Regions from separate parts of the Sporosarcina sp. P18a genome, predicted to be linked through region 2. Evidence: riboswitches for the same ligand, from Rfam matches in the RefSeq annotation. Region 2 holds a riboswitch; the other holds the start of a gene.
What was found. A riboswitch is a leader RNA that binds a small molecule or an ion and turns the genes downstream of it on or off. The one in region 2 is predicted to bind cobalamin.
Positions count from the first base shown of each region.

Region 1: it holds a riboswitch for cobalamin, as region 2 does, so the genes downstream of both, metE (5-methyltetrahydropteroyltriglutamate--homocysteine S-methyltransferase) here and CSV75_RS09040 (ABC transporter substrate-binding protein) in region 2, are expected to answer to the same signal.

Region 1 is NZ_PDYQ01000001.1:64,375-72,071, forward strand. Features, by position in the region: gene ribE (riboflavin synthase) at 1-376, shown strand, start outside; gene CSV75_RS00370 (bifunctional 3,4-dihydroxy-2-butanone-4-phosphate synthase/GTP cyclohydrolase II) at 391-1,584, shown strand; gene ribH (6,7-dimethyl-8-ribityllumazine synthase) at 1,598-2,065, shown strand; gene metE (5-methyltetrahydropteroyltriglutamate--homocysteine S-methyltransferase) at 2,348-4,642, opposite strand; cobalamin riboswitch at 4,790-4,922, opposite strand; gene CSV75_RS00385 (malate synthase G) at 5,325-7,514, shown strand; gene CSV75_RS00390 (hydrolase) at 7,653-7,697, shown strand, end outside.
Region 2 is NZ_PDYQ01000002.1:317,874-325,570, reverse strand. Features, by position in the region: gene CSV75_RS09050 (YwiB family protein) at 1-60, shown strand, start outside; gene argS (arginine--tRNA ligase) at 57-1,724, shown strand; cobalamin riboswitch at 2,060-2,186, shown strand; gene CSV75_RS09040 (ABC transporter substrate-binding protein) at 2,327-3,313, shown strand; gene CSV75_RS09035 (FecCD family ABC transporter permease) at 3,306-4,298, shown strand; gene CSV75_RS09030 (adenosylcobinamide amidohydrolase) at 4,301-5,773, shown strand; gene cbiB (adenosylcobinamide-phosphate synthase CbiB) at 5,773-6,726, shown strand; gene cobD (threonine-phosphate decarboxylase CobD) at 6,713-7,697, shown strand, end outside.

The sequences.
Region 1 (7,697 bases), on a different contig from region 2:
TGGTAGGTTTGGCGGACATTTTGTCACAGGGCACGTAGACGGAATAGCTACAATTCGTGACAAGCGAACAGTTGATAATGCATTATATATACGCTTGTCATTACCTCAAGGATATGACTCCTATCTGTTGCATAAAGGCTCTATCGCATTGGATGGTACTTCATTGACGATCTTCGAAGTGAAAGATACGGATATTACGATTTCGTTGATTCCACATTCACAGGAAATGACAGTCATCGCGAAAAAGCATGTAGGAGATATTGTCAACTTCGAATGCGATATGCTCGCTAAGTATGTTGAGAATATGTTGCGAAAAAGACCAGATACAGGTCAAACGATGTCAAAAGACTTTTTACAACAACATGGATTTATGTGAAGGAGTGAATGAAGATGTTCCATACAATCGAAGAAGCATTAGAAGATTTACAACAAGGTAAAGTTGTCATCGTAGTCGATGATGAAGACCGAGAGAATGAAGGCGATTTCGTGGCACTAGCCGACCAAATTACGCCTGAAATCATCAACTTCATGGCAACGAAAGGTCGAGGCTTGATTTGTGTGCCAATAACAGAACAAAAAGCTGCCCAACTAGGATTACAGATGATGACCGATAATAATACGGATTCACATGGCACCGCGTTTACGATTAGTGTCGATCATCGCTCTACACATACTGGAATCAGTGCATTTGAACGTGCAGATACAATTGTTAAAATGATGGACCCAAGTGCTACTGCGGGTGAATTCAAACGTCCTGGACATATATTTCCACTTGTAGCGAAGTCAGGCGGTGTACTAGAACGTACAGGACATACTGAAGCTGCGGTCGATTTAGCGCGACTGGCAGGCAGTGCTTCGGCAGGCGTAATTTGTGAAATCATGAGTGAAGACGGAACGATGGCGCGTGTGCCGGAATTACGTCAGATGGCTGAAGAACTAGATCTGAAACTCATCACCATTCAAGACCTGATTCATTATCGTCTACAACGAGAGAAATTAGTCATACGTGAAGCAGAGATTAAGCTACCGACAGATTATGGCGAGTTCCGCATGATTGGCTATACTGAAACGATGACAGGAAAAGAACATGTTGCACTGGTAAAAGGTGACGTTACAACGGAAGAGCCGGTCTTAGTAAGAGTTCATTCGGAATGCTTGACAGGCGACGTCTTTGGATCATGCCGTTGTGACTGTGGTCCGCAACTGCAAGCTGCTCTCTCACAAATTGAAGAAGAAGGGCGCGGTGTATTGTTGTATATGCGTCAAGAGGGCAGGGGAATAGGCCTAATCAATAAACTGAAAGCCTATGAACTGCAAGAACAAGGTTATGACACCGTAGAAGCAAATGAAAAACTCGGATTTGCAGCTGATTTACGTGATTATGGTATCGGTGCACAAATTCTCCGGAATCTTGGTATTACGCAAATGCGTTTGCTGACGAATAACCCAAAGAAAATTGCTGGCTTAAAGGGCTATGAATTGGAAGTGGTTGAACGCGTTGCGATTCAGCTACCATTCAATGAAGCGAACGAAAAGTACCTACACACAAAGGCAGAAAAACTTGGACATTTATTAACTTTATGAGGAGAGATGAAACATGGGTAATTTATTTGAAGGGCATTTAGTAGGCACGGGGTTAAAGGTAGGTATCGTCGTTGGACGATTCAACGAATTTATCACAGGGAAGTTACTGTCGGGTGCACAAGATGCGTTCAAACGTCACGGTGTAGATGAAGCCGATGTAGATATAGCGTGGGTGCCAGGTGCATTCGAAATTTCGTTAATTGCAAAGAAAATGGCAGATTCAAAAAAATATGATGCAGTCATTACATTAGGCACGGTCATCCGTGGAGCAACTCCTCATTTTGACTTTGTTTGTAATGAAGTGGCAAAAGGTGTTTCACAAGCTAGCATGCAATCAGGTATCCCAGTAATATTTGGTGTACTAACTACGGATACGATTGAGCAATCGATCGAGCGTGCAGGGACTAAAGCAGGGAACAAAGGCTGGGACGCAGCAGTGTCTGCTATTGAGATGGCGAACCTAACGAAGCAGTTCGACTAATTAGTAATGGAGTTAAAAGAGGATGTCCCCGAAGTTACTTTACTTCATGGGACGTCCTCTTTTGTAATGTGTAATTCAAATTCAGGTGCAATGAAAGTGCATGCTCGTAACACTTCGTTTGTTCTTGCAAAGGATGCATAAAAGGGGAGACTTCGTGTGGCTATGTTCCCTCTGAAATGTAAATCCTCCTTCTACCACCATGCAAACTACTCAATTCTACACTCTATGAATAAAAAAACTGTCTTAGAAACCGAATTGATTTCTAAGACAGTCCTACATTCATTATTTTACCGCTACTATGCCTAACTTTTCGCGTGCCTGTACAGTTGCAACCACCATATTTTTCAACGCTGCAACTGTTTCTTCACGCTTTCTCGTCTTCAAACCACAATCAGGATTAATCCAGAATTGAGAAGGCTCGAGCACTTCAAGACCTTTGTTAATAATCTCTGTCATCTCTTCTACTGCAGGAACGCGTGGGCTATGAATGTCATAGACACCTAGACCGATTCCTTTGTCATAATGATATTCATTGAAAGCCTCGACTAAGTCGCCGTGACTACGTGACGTTTCAATGGAGATTACGTCTGCATCCAGCGCGCTAATCGCTTCAATAAAGTCATTGAAATCACAATAGCACATATGCGTATGAATCTGCGTTGTATCTTCGACTGATGCAGTAGATACGCGGAATGCATTAACGGCCCAGTCCAGATAGTGTTTCCATTCAGTTCTTTTCAATGGAAGACCTTCACGAAGTGCCGGCTCGTCCACTTGGATCATATGAATACCGGCTGCTTCAAGCGCTTCGATCTCCTTACGCAAAGCCAATGCAATTTGGTTTGTCACTTCTTCTCTAGACAAGTCATCACGGACGAATGACCAGTTTAAAATGGTTACAGGGCCCGTGAGCATTCCTTTTACTTCATGATCTGTAAGAGATTTTGCATAAACGGATTCTTCCACAGTCATTGGTTTAATAAACGCAACGTCTCCAAAGATAATTGGCGGCTTAACACAACGTGAGCCGTAGGATTGTACCCATGCTTTTTCAGTAAAGACAAATCCGTCAAGCTTTTCCCCGAAATACTCCACCATGTCTGTACGTTCGAATTCGCCATGTACCAATACATCAAGTCCCAAGTCTTCTTGAATATCGATCCATTCTTTAATTTCAGCTTGAACGAAATCTTTATATTGCTGATTTGTAATTTCGCCTTTTCTCCATTTATTGCGTGTAGCCCGTACTTCCGGTGTTTGTGGGAAGCTACCGATGGTGGTAGTCGGAAGTAGTGGTAATTGGAATTTTTCCTGTTGTTTCACTTTGCGTTTTGCAAATGGAAGATTCCGCTTACTGTCTGATAGTAGACTTCCCGAAGTCGCTTCACGTACATCTTTATTATTGCGAGCAGGAAGTGAATTAAATGCAGTCAATGCTGCTTCACTGTCATCCAATGCCTTAGAAACTTGTTCATATCCATGTTGTACTGCTAGTTGAATAGCTTTAATTTCTTCAATCTTCTCGTCGGCAAATGCTAACGCGTTCAAAATGGTTTTATCTAGTTTCTGTTCCGAGCGAGTCGTAACAGGTGAGTGGAGCAGGCTACATGAAGGTTGAATCCATAAATTATCAGCTGTAACATGCTGTTGAATTTTTTCAGTCAATGTAAGTTTTTCACGTAAATTGGAACGCCATACGTTGCGACCGTCTACAATTCCTGCCGCAAGTATTTTATCTTCTGGGAAACCATATTGCTTCAAGTTCTCTAGATTTCTTTCGCGTCCGTGGACGAAATCTAGTCCGATAGCGGCAACAGGTAACGCGATCGTTTCTCTATAATGTTCAACTGAATCGAAATATGTCTGTAGAAGAATATTCAGTCCGCTCAGATTTTTCGTTAGTTGTGAATAAATTTCTGTAACAGTCTTCATTTCATCTGAACTTATTGATGTACATAGAATAGGCTCGTCGATTTGGATCCATTGTACACCTTCATCTTGTAATTCTTGTAATACCTTTTGATAGAGGGGTATCAGTTGCAGGATAATGGATGGTACATCTTTATCCTCGTACCCTTTAGATAATTTTAGTAATGTATAGGGGCCTAGTAGAACAGGTTTACCTTCAATACCCAGTTCGCTCTTGGCTTCACGATAAGCAGCTAGAGGTTTGTTTTCCGTTAGTTCAAAACGCCGGCCTTCGTATTCAGGCACGATATAGTGATAGTTTGTATTGAACCATTTTGTCATTTCGGAGGCAACCGCCTCATCATTACCGCGGGCCATCGAAAAGTATGTGGAAGTGGAAACTTGTCCACCTTTCCAGTTATAGCGTGAAGGAATGATTCCGAACATGGCTGACGTATCCAGTACGCGATCATACAATGTGAAGTCGCCCACAGCAATCCAATCAACCCCGGCATCTTGCTGTTTCTTCAAGTTTGCCAAGCGAATCTCTTTTGTTGTTTGAAGAAGCTCATCTTCCGAGATCTTCTTTGACCAAAATGCTTCAAGTACACGTTTCCACTCACGATTTTCACCTATTACGGGATAGCCCGTTATACTGCTTTTTACCATAGATAATTTCCCCCTTGATTTTTTTCAATAAAAAAAACATCTCTAGGGGAAATGTTAGAAATGCGAGTACGTATAAAATAACATGCTATTTGTAAGCATGCGATTATACACTGCGTCTGTCTAACACTTCCCTATTCACCGTAGGATTAGCGTCATGAAAAATAGGCAGGTGTCTGGCTGGACGCATTAACGTCTTCACAGTGGCGGGACCGCTCCAAGAAAAGGATTCCCTTTTAAGAAATGAAAGTATTTTCATTCCACCTACTTTTCAAACTATTCAATTCAGATGATTGTCTCTAAAGCTATCACATGCAAAATAGTGTGTCAACTCGCTGTTAGAATTTAATGATAAATGCTAAAAAACAACTAACGATATGGAAGTATAATACGAAATGATAAAACAACATATTACGCCGACTGTTATATAACTGTTTATGAATAGGTTGTCTCGAAGGCGGATAACTATGATGTGAAAATTTTCACAATTCAGTTGAAAGTAAACTAGACTTTAGGTATGATATGTACTAACACGTCTTCAAGTGAAGAGATCATTTGTCTTTATTGTGTCGATTTTAGATCGACGGGCTATGGGGTGTTGCCGGATAATAGATAATGATGGGTGTTCATCGCTATATGTTATACAACAGTGTAGCGGAAAAATTTTAAGGGGTGGCTTTTATCCATGACAAACTATGAACAAGTAGGTAAATTGCAGGTCGCAACAGAACTATATAACTTCGTAAAAGAAGAAGTTCTTCCGGGCTTAGAAATTCAAAATGATCAATTTTGGACAAACTTTGATTCGCTCATTCATGAACTTGCTCCTGAAAACAAAGCACTATTAGAAAAACGTGATGAATTACAAAAGGCCATTAGTGAATGGCATCAAAATAATAAAGGCGAAATTGATTTCGTTAAATATAAAGAGTTTTTACAAGAAATTGGCTACTTAGAGCCAGTTCCTGAAGATTTCAAAGTGACAACAGCTAATGTTGATCATGAAATCGCAAACCAAGCGGGCTCACAATTGGTAGTGCCGATCGATAATGCTCGTTATGCATTAAATGCAGCGAATGCACGATGGGGAAGTTTATACGATGCACTATACGGATCTGATGTAATCAGTAATGAAGCGGGTGCTGAAGCGGGTGTTGAATACAATCCGATTCGTGGACAGAAAGTAATTGATTTCGCGAAAAACTTGCTAGATCAAGCGGCGCCTTTGGCTGAAGGTTCACATGCAGATGTAACAGCTTATAAAATTGTTGAAGGCAAACTTGAAGTAACGCTTGAGAGCGGTAACAAGACTCAATTGCAAGATGAGTCCAAGTTTGTTGGATATAATGGATCCAAAGATGCACCGACTGCAGTATTGTTGGTGAATAATGGATTGCATATCGAAATCGCTATTGACAAGAACAACCCGATTGGTAAAAGCGATAAGGCGGGTGTGAAAGATCTTGTAATTGAAGCAGCACTCTCTACGTTAATGGACTGTGAAGACTCTATTGCCGCAGTTGATGCTGAAGATAAAGTGGGCGTATACCGTAACTGGCTTGGTTTAATGAAGGGTGACTTGGAATCTACATTCAAACGAGGTAGTAAAACAGTTACTAGAAAATTGAATGCTGACCGTACGTATATAGGTGTAGACGGCAAAGAGTTGACACTGCGTGGTCGTTCATTAATGTTCGTACGTAACGTAGGTCATTTAATGACGAATAATGCAATTCTCGATGAAAATGGCAATGAAGTACCTGAAGGAATCTTGGACGGTGTTCTTACATCTTTAATTGCTACGCATAACTTTAAAGAAAATGTAGCGTTTAAAAACTCGCTTCATAATTCTATTTATATCGTAAAGCCGAAAATGCATAGTCCAGAAGAGGCGGCATTTGCGAACAAATTATTTAATCGTATTGAAGATCTGCTAGGTGTTGAGCGCCATACAATTAAAATCGGTGTAATGGACGAAGAGCGTAGAATGTCACTGAATCTGAAATCCGCAATCAATGAAGTGAAAGAACGTATTGCATTCATCAATACAGGATTCCTTGACCGTACAGGTGACGAAATCCATACGTCTATGGAAGCTGGTCCGGTCATTAGAAAAGCTGATATGAAGGCGTCCGAATGGCTATCTTCTTATGAAGCTGCAAACGTTGCAGTGGGAATCCGAGCGGGTCTACCTGGACATGCGCAAATTGGTAAAGGAATGTGGGCTATGCCTGACTTAATGGCTGCAATGCTTGAACAGAAAATTGCACATCCAAAAGCAGGAGCGAGCACTGCGTGGGTTCCATCTCCAACAGCTGCAATTTTACATGCATTGCACTACCATGAAGTAAATGTTAAAGAAGTACAGGCTGGAATTGACAGTTCGATCGATTATCGTGATGGTATCCTTACTGTTCCATTGGCACCTAATACGGATTGGTCTGCTGAAGAAGTACAATCGGAGCTGGATAACAATGCACAAGGGATCCTGGGCTATGTTGTTCGCTGGATTGACCAAGGTGTAGGATGTTCAACGGTTCCCGATATTAATGATGTCGGATTAATGGAAGATCGTGCAACATTGCGTATTTCCAGCCAGCACATTGCCAACTGGTTACGTCATGGCGTTTGTACGAAAGAGCAAGTACAAGAAACTTTGGAGCGTATGGCAATAGTAGTGGATCAGCAGAACGCTGATGACGAGTTATATCAGCCGATGGCACCGAACTATGATGATTCCATCGCATTCCAAGCAGCTTCTGACCTAATCTTTAAAGGGGCGGAACAGCCAAGCGGATATACAGAGCCAATTTTGCATGCTCGTCGTATTGAAGCAAAAGCGAAAGCAAAACAAAAAGCAGCAGTTCAAAACTAATAACCATTCCAAACCGTCTCTCTTTCATTGATGAAAGGGAGACGGTTTTTTACTTAATAATCAGAAATAGATATTTTTCTAATAAATCGGTTAATATGCTATGCTTACAGGAATGTTGGAAAAGGGGATGACTATATTATGTTGCAAACCGATCAAACAGTTTTTGTTTTAGTAGATGTACAA
Region 2 (7,697 bases):
GACGAAAGTTTATTAGGGAAATACCATTTGACAATAACCTACTCGGAGGTAACACAATGAATGCAGTAGAGCAGATCCAACATGAAATTAAAGAAGCATTGCACGAAGCGATTGAGAAAGCACAACTAGTCGAAGGTGCAGCTATTCCGGAAATTAAACTGGAATCACCAAGAAGTAAAGAGAACGGCGATTATGCAGCGAATATCGCTATGCAGTTGACAAAACTAGCGAAAAAGCCACCGCGTGCAATCGCGGAAAGTATCTTGGAGCATCTTGATACGACAAACACGGCAATCGCCTCCATTGAAATTGCAGGACCCGGTTTCCTCAATATCCGTTTGAAAACAGATAGTCTCGGAGATATCGTGAAATCTGTCCTTGACCAAGGGGCAGACTACGGACGTTCCGACAGTGGACAGCAACAGAAGATCCAAGTTGAATTCGTTTCAGCGAACCCAACAGGCGACTTGCACTTAGGACACGCACGCGGGGCATCACTTGGTGATTCATTATGTAATATTCTTGACAAAGCAGGCTATGACGTAGCGCGGGAATACTACATCAATGATGCGGGTAATCAAATAAATAACTTAGCGTTATCGATTGACGTTCGTTATTTCGAAGCACTTGGATTAGAAAAAGAAATGCCAGAAGACGGCTATCGCGGTGCAGATATCATCGCTATCGCAAAAGGCCTCGTTGAACAATATGGAGACAAGTATGTCAATGTTCCAGAAGAAGAGCGACTTGCATTTTTCCGTGAACACGGCTTGAATATCGAATTGGATAAACTAAAGAAAGATTTAACGGACTTCCGTGTTCATTTCGATAACTGGTTTTCGGAAACATCCCTATATAACAACGGCAAGATCGAAATCGCACTCCAAAAACTTCGTGAAAATGGCCATGTCTATGAAGAAGACGGCGCGACTTGGTTCCGCTCCACTACATTTGGTGACGATAAAGACCGTGTATTGATCAAGCAAGACGGTTCATTCACGTACTTAACACCGGACATTGCCTATCACCAAGACAAGCTGAGTCGTGGATTTGATAAACTGATCAATATTTGGGGAGCAGACCACCACGGGTATATTCCACGTATGAAAGCAGCAATCCAGGCGCTAGGTTATGACCGCGATACGCTCGAAGTAGAAGTGGCGCAAATGGTTCAGCTCTATAAAGACGGAGAAAAATTCAAAATGAGCAAGCGCACAGGAAAAGCGGTCACATTGCGTGAACTTGTAGAAGAAGTCGGACTAGACGCTGTACGGTATTTCTTTGCGATGCGCTCAGGAGACGCACAAATGGACTTCGATTTAGATTTGGCGGTATCCAAATCCAATGAAAACCCTGTCTATTACGCACAATACGCGCACGCACGTATCTGTTCAATCCTACGTCAGGCAAAAGAACAGAACGTGGAAGCGTCAACGAAAAACGTCACGCTGTTGCAAGATGAGAAAGAATTGGAGCTACTGAAGAAGCTTGGAGATTTCCCGAGACTTATCAGCGACTCAGCTCGCATGCGCGCACCGCACCGCGTGACAACTTATATTCAAGAACTCGCAGCTACATTCCATAGTTTCTACAATGCGAATAAAGTGCTCGACCCGGAAAATAAAGACCTGTCCGAGGCGCGTTTGGCTTTGATCACAGCAACTAAAACGACGATCGCGAACGCGTTGAAATTAGTTGGCGTTGAAGCACCGGAAAGAATGTAATATATCGAAAACGGCCAAGCAGATTATTTACTGCTTGGCTTTTTATGTCTTTGGAAGTACTGCCTGTCAAAGTTTCATCAAATGCAACGAAATATCCCAATAGCGCGATCTTCAAGCAGTTCGGCGCGGTTACACATCATAATAGCGCGGATCACTCAACGATTAGCGCGGTTACATAGAGTAATTGCGCGGTGTTAAACACGAAATGCGCGGTCTATTCCAGTTTTAGCGCGGTTCAACCTACCACCACAAGAACAGGTAGGAAGTGGGGATGACTTTTGAAAGATCAGCACCGCCCTGTACAACCCTCACTATTACCGCTATAATAAAGCATAATTACATATCTTCTAAAAGGTTCTCAATACTAGAGATGAAAAGTGAAATCGGTTCAAATCCGATGCGGTCCCGCCACTGTACGTGCTATGCACAAGCCAGGTCACCTGCCTTTTTAGAAAATGAAGTTCCGCAGCAACCTACGAGGATAGGTGTAATGGAAGAAGTCACGTCCTGATTTCATCCCACCTAATCCTTCGAATGATCGAAGGATTTTTTCGTGTCTGCGACTTGCGTAATGCAACACACATATTAAAGGAGGAGCACACATGAAGAAGTTTTTACAACTACTGCTGACAGCAATGCTCGCGGTACTACTACTCGCAGCATGTGGAAGCGATAGTGCAAAAGAAGAAACACCAGCAAATGAAAATCAAGCTGGCGAAGAAACGAAAACAGAACAAGCATCAACGGATACAACGAGTTATCCATACACTCTGACAGATGCGATTGGCAAAGAAGTTACATTTGAAAAAGTGCCAGAAACTGTCATTTCATTACTTCCAAGCAACACGGAAATATTATTCGGGATTGGTGCAGGGGATAAAGTCATCGCAGTAACAGAAAACGATGACTATCCTGAAGAAGTAACGGAGCTTGATACAGTAGGGGATTTTACGGTCAACATAGAAAAAGTGATTTCATTGCAACCGGAAGCGGTGTTCGCACATGAAATGATGTTGGGTTCGAATGAAGAAGGATTGAATCAGATTCGTGACGCAGGCATCCCTGTGATCGTTATACAGAATGCAGGAACATTTGAAGAGACATATGAAACGATTGAATTGATTGGTAAAGTTATGGACAAAAATGTGGAAGCGAATCAAATCGTTGAAGATATGAAAACGAAAGTCGCTGATATCGAAAAGAAAGCAGCGGACATTACGGACAAGAAGCGCGTGTTTATTGAAAACTCCGATGCACCTGAAATTTACACGGCAGGAAAAGGAACTTTCCCACAACAGTTTTTGGATATGATCAATGCTGAAAACATCGTGACAGAAGAAGGTTGGATTATGATCAGTCCTGAAACGATTGTAGATGAAAATCCGGATGTAATTTTGGCAATATATAGCTATGTTCCAAACGTTGTAGAAAATATTAAGACGCGTGACGGGTTTGATGCAGTTACTGCGATCAAAGAAGATCGAGTCATTCAACTGGATGAAGATATTACAAGCCGTACAGGTCCGCGTTTGGCTGACGGATTAGAATCGTTTGCGAAAGCAGTCTATCCTGAGGTATTCGGTGAATAAAACTGCGCTCGCCTATGTCGTGTCGATTGCCACGCTCCTTGTGGCAATCTGGCTCGGCGTATCGATCGGTACAGTGAAAATACCAATAGAGACGCTATGGAATCAATCGGATGCGACCGCGAGTAATATTTTGTGGAAGATCCGTATGCCACGTGTGTTGCTGGCCGGAATTGTCGGTGCCTCACTGGCTATATCAGGAGCCGCGTTCCAAGGGCTTTTGAAAAACCCGTTAGCTGATCCTTACACCCTCGGAGTGTCATCCGGTGCCTCTGTCGGCGCCGTGATCACACTCTTTTTTGGTATATCGCTGCCGGTTCTTGGCGCGTTCACCTTACCTGTATTTAGTATGATGGGTGCCGCAATCACGATGTTTTTAGTGATCGGTTTTGCTCGAATGGTCGACCGGTCGATGAAAATGGAGACGATCATTTTAACAGGAATCATTTTTGGTTCATTTCTTGGCTCTGTGCTGTCGCTGATGATCGCGTTAACGCAAGAAGAACTTCGTCAGATCGTCGGTTGGCTGCTTGGTAGCGTATCGATGCGCGGCTGGAATTATATTCTGATGGTCCTGCCGTTTTTTATCATCGGCACATTTATGCTATGGCTTAATCGCCGTGAATTGAACGCTTTATTATTCGGTGAAGAACGCGCGCATCATCTTGGAGTCAATGTCAAACAGCGTAAATTGATGATTTTGCTTGGTGGTTCGGTATTAACTGGTTCCGCTGTTGCCGTATCTGGGACAATCGGCTTCGTTGGCCTAGTGGTCCCGCATATGACACGTATGTTATGGGGCTCTGATCACCGTCACGTATTGCCGTTATCATTATGTAACGGTGCTTCATTATTGATTATTTGCGATCTCATAGCACGAACGATTATTTCACCGGCTGAATTACCGGTCGGTGTCATTACCGCATTCATTGGCGCTCCGGTGTTTGCCTATATCTTTTACAAACAACGTAGAAAAGGAGCGATGTGAAGATGTTGCAAGTGGACAATTTGTCTGGGGGTTACGGAAGAGAACCGATTGTGCGAAATGTGTCGTTCCACGTGGAAAAAGGAGAAGTTCTCGGGATTTTAGGGCCGAACGGCAGCGGGAAATCTACATTACTGAAAATTATATCGGGGATTTTGCCGAAACAAAGCGGTAGGGTAATGATTGCCGGAAAGCCTTCTGGTGCCTATACGCAGAAACAATTCGCACAGCAAGTAGCGGTCTTGCCACAGCTTCATGCCCATGCGTTTTCCCATAGCGTCAAAGACACCGTCGCGCTAGGTCGTTATCCGTATCAGACCGGAATTTTTTCAAGTTGGTCGGAGTTTGACGAGCAAGCAGTACAAGAAGCGATGAATTATACAGGTGTCACGCGATACGAAAATACCGCCATTGAATTATTATCAGGCGGCGAGCAACAACGCGTATTTGTTGCACAAGCACTCGCCCAGCAAGCACCTATTTTATTATTGGATGAACCGACAAATCACCTCGACATCGCACATCAGCAACAATTGCTCGATACGATCCGTAATCAAGCGAGACAGAAGGGGATCACGGTCATTTCTGTATTTCATGATATCAATCTCGCTGCTCTGTATTGCGATCGCCTGTTGCTATTAAAGAACGGAGAAGTAGCTTCAATTGGCGTGCCGCAAGACGTCGTGCTCGAGCAAGAGATTCATCATGTATACAATGCGCGTGTCAAAACACAGCCTCATCCTGAAATGCCGAAGCCTCAAATGACGCTGTTGCCGAACTTGCAAGAAAAGGTAGAGCTATTTTCTGTAAGGAAGGCAGACATAACGATTCAGGAAGATCACGTATTGTTGCAATCAAGCCAATCGCTGAAGACGATTTCTTCCGCTGTCCATAATGCTGGACTTGGCTGGTACAAGACATTCGTCAATCGAGGCGTACGTGCGGATTATATGATTGATGATGTTCAACGGGAGAACACGGACTATTTGCGTACGCTTGGCTATCATCTGACAGATACAGTCGCCATGATGACAGCCGTTAGTCCAGAGCACGTTGAGGTAGAAGAGTACGAAGGAGAGTTCGGCTCGATTGTCGTGGCGGTGACAGCAGGTGTTGGAAACGCAGTGGATGTTTCGAAGTCTTGGCAACGTGAAGATATTCCTTACATAGGTACGATCAATACATGGGTATTCATTAACGGGGAATTAAGTGAAGAAGCTTTCGTCCAAGCGTTGATTACCGCAACAGAAGCGAAAGTGAAAGCACTGCAAGACGAGCAAGTAAAAGATCCAGAATCCGGCACAGTCGCTACAGGTACTTCGACAGATAGCATGTTAATCGCATCTACACAACAAGGAGAATACTTGCCGTATGCGGGGCCCATTACTCAACTCGGCAAGTTGATCGGTAAAGGGGTCTATGATTGTACGGTGCGAGCTATTCATTCGTATCGATTAGCAGTTGGTGAGCACCGATGATCCCTGCACATTTTATTGCGATCGCCATTGGCATGGTGCTCGACCGGCTCATTGGTGATCCGCCTAACTGGCCGCATCCGGTAAAGTGGCTTGGTACGATGATTAGTAACTTGACGAAACTATTGAATAAAGGCCGTATGCGTACAGTAAAAGGCGCGATAGTCTGGTTGCTTATTTGTCTGACGACGTTTCTGCTCGTCATCTGGCTCGTCAGTATGGCGTATCGCCTGCATCTGTTGGCGGGGATCGCAATTGAAGCGCTGCTTATTGCGGTGGGACTTGCACAAAAGAGTTTGCGTGACGCGGCGTTGCTAGTCTATGAGCCATTGAAGTCAGGAGATATGAACGAAGCCCGTGAAAAACTCAGTTGGATTGTCGGCAGGGATACGAAGGAACTCGATGAAAGCGCGATAGCCCGTGCTACGATTGAAACGGTTTCAGAAAACACGTCAGACGGGATCACGGCTCCATTATTTTGGGCATTCTTGCTCGGTGCACCTGGTCTATGGCTGTATAAAGCGATCAATACACTTGATTCCATGGTGGGGTACAACGATGAGCGTTATGGTGAATTTGGAAAAGTTTCGGCTCGTATGGATGATCTCTTTAACTGGATTCCTTCAAGAATGACAGGATTGCTCATTCTATTATTCACTCCAAATGAAGGTGGACATTCATTTACAAAGCGAATTAGCGGCTGGCTGGGCGATGCCAAAAAGCATTTGAGCCCAAATAGCGGCTATCTTGAAGCAGCAACGGCTTGGCAACTCAATATACAGTTGGGCGGACGCAGTACGTATCGCGGAGTAGTGTCGGAGCGGGCGATACTGGGTCCAGCAGTCATTGCGAATAAAGAACATATTCGGTCCGCTACTTACCAAATGCAAGTCGTGTCTTGGACATTCTGGTCACTCGGCACAGTAATAGGAGGGATTTTCTATGCGATTGCCTGAACACGGCGCAAACAGTAAACGACTGTACACATCAATGAATATTCCTATGCCTAATGAAGTGTTGGATTTCAGTGAGAACTGCAATCCAGCAGGACCTCCGCCGTCTGTAAAGGAAGCGTGGCCTACGTTGATATCAACACTCAACAGCTATCCCGATCCAGACGGTCAGCCATTTCGTTCGGCGGTTTCGGTTTTTCATCAAGTAGACGAACAACAAGTGCTCGTCGGCAATGGTGCGGCAGAAATACTCTCTTTATTGGCAGGGAATTACCGAGGCAAACGAGTAATCTTGATTAACCCAACCTTTTCCGAATATCGCGCTACGCTTGAAGTGAACGGTGCAGAGGTCGTATCGCTTCAAGCTTGTGAAGCAGAAGGTTTTGAATTGCCTATGCGTCAAATTCTACAGGCATTACCTACAGTGGATGCGATATATATATGCACGCCAAATAATCCGACAGGCTTGTTACCTTCAAAAAACGAGCTAATAACGATTATAGAAGCGGCTAAAAGTAGTTCGACAGATGTTGTGCTAGACGAAGCATTCATTGATTTCATCGATGAATCCAAGTCCTTTATTCCACAAGTCGCGAACTATCCGAATTTGTTAATCGTGCGCTCGATGACGAAAATGTATGCGATTCCTGGCATCCGTTTAGGGTATATCATTGCACATGCCAAACGAATTGAAACGTTGAAACAACGAGCTTCGCATTGGCATGTCAACGGACTCGCTGCCGAAATCGGGGTGTTCTGTTTACAGGAAGAAGCGTATCGTGAACAGGCGATTTTGCACGCGCAAACAGAACGCGTAAAGATGACGCAGTTCTTGCGCTCAAATAGTTGTGAAGTCCTCGACTCTTCCGCTAATTATCTCGTCATGAAGCCTGTGCAAGATGCGAAAAAGCTTTATCAAGATTTATTGAATCAAGGGATCGTCCTGCGGCATTCAGAAAACTTCCGCGGGATGG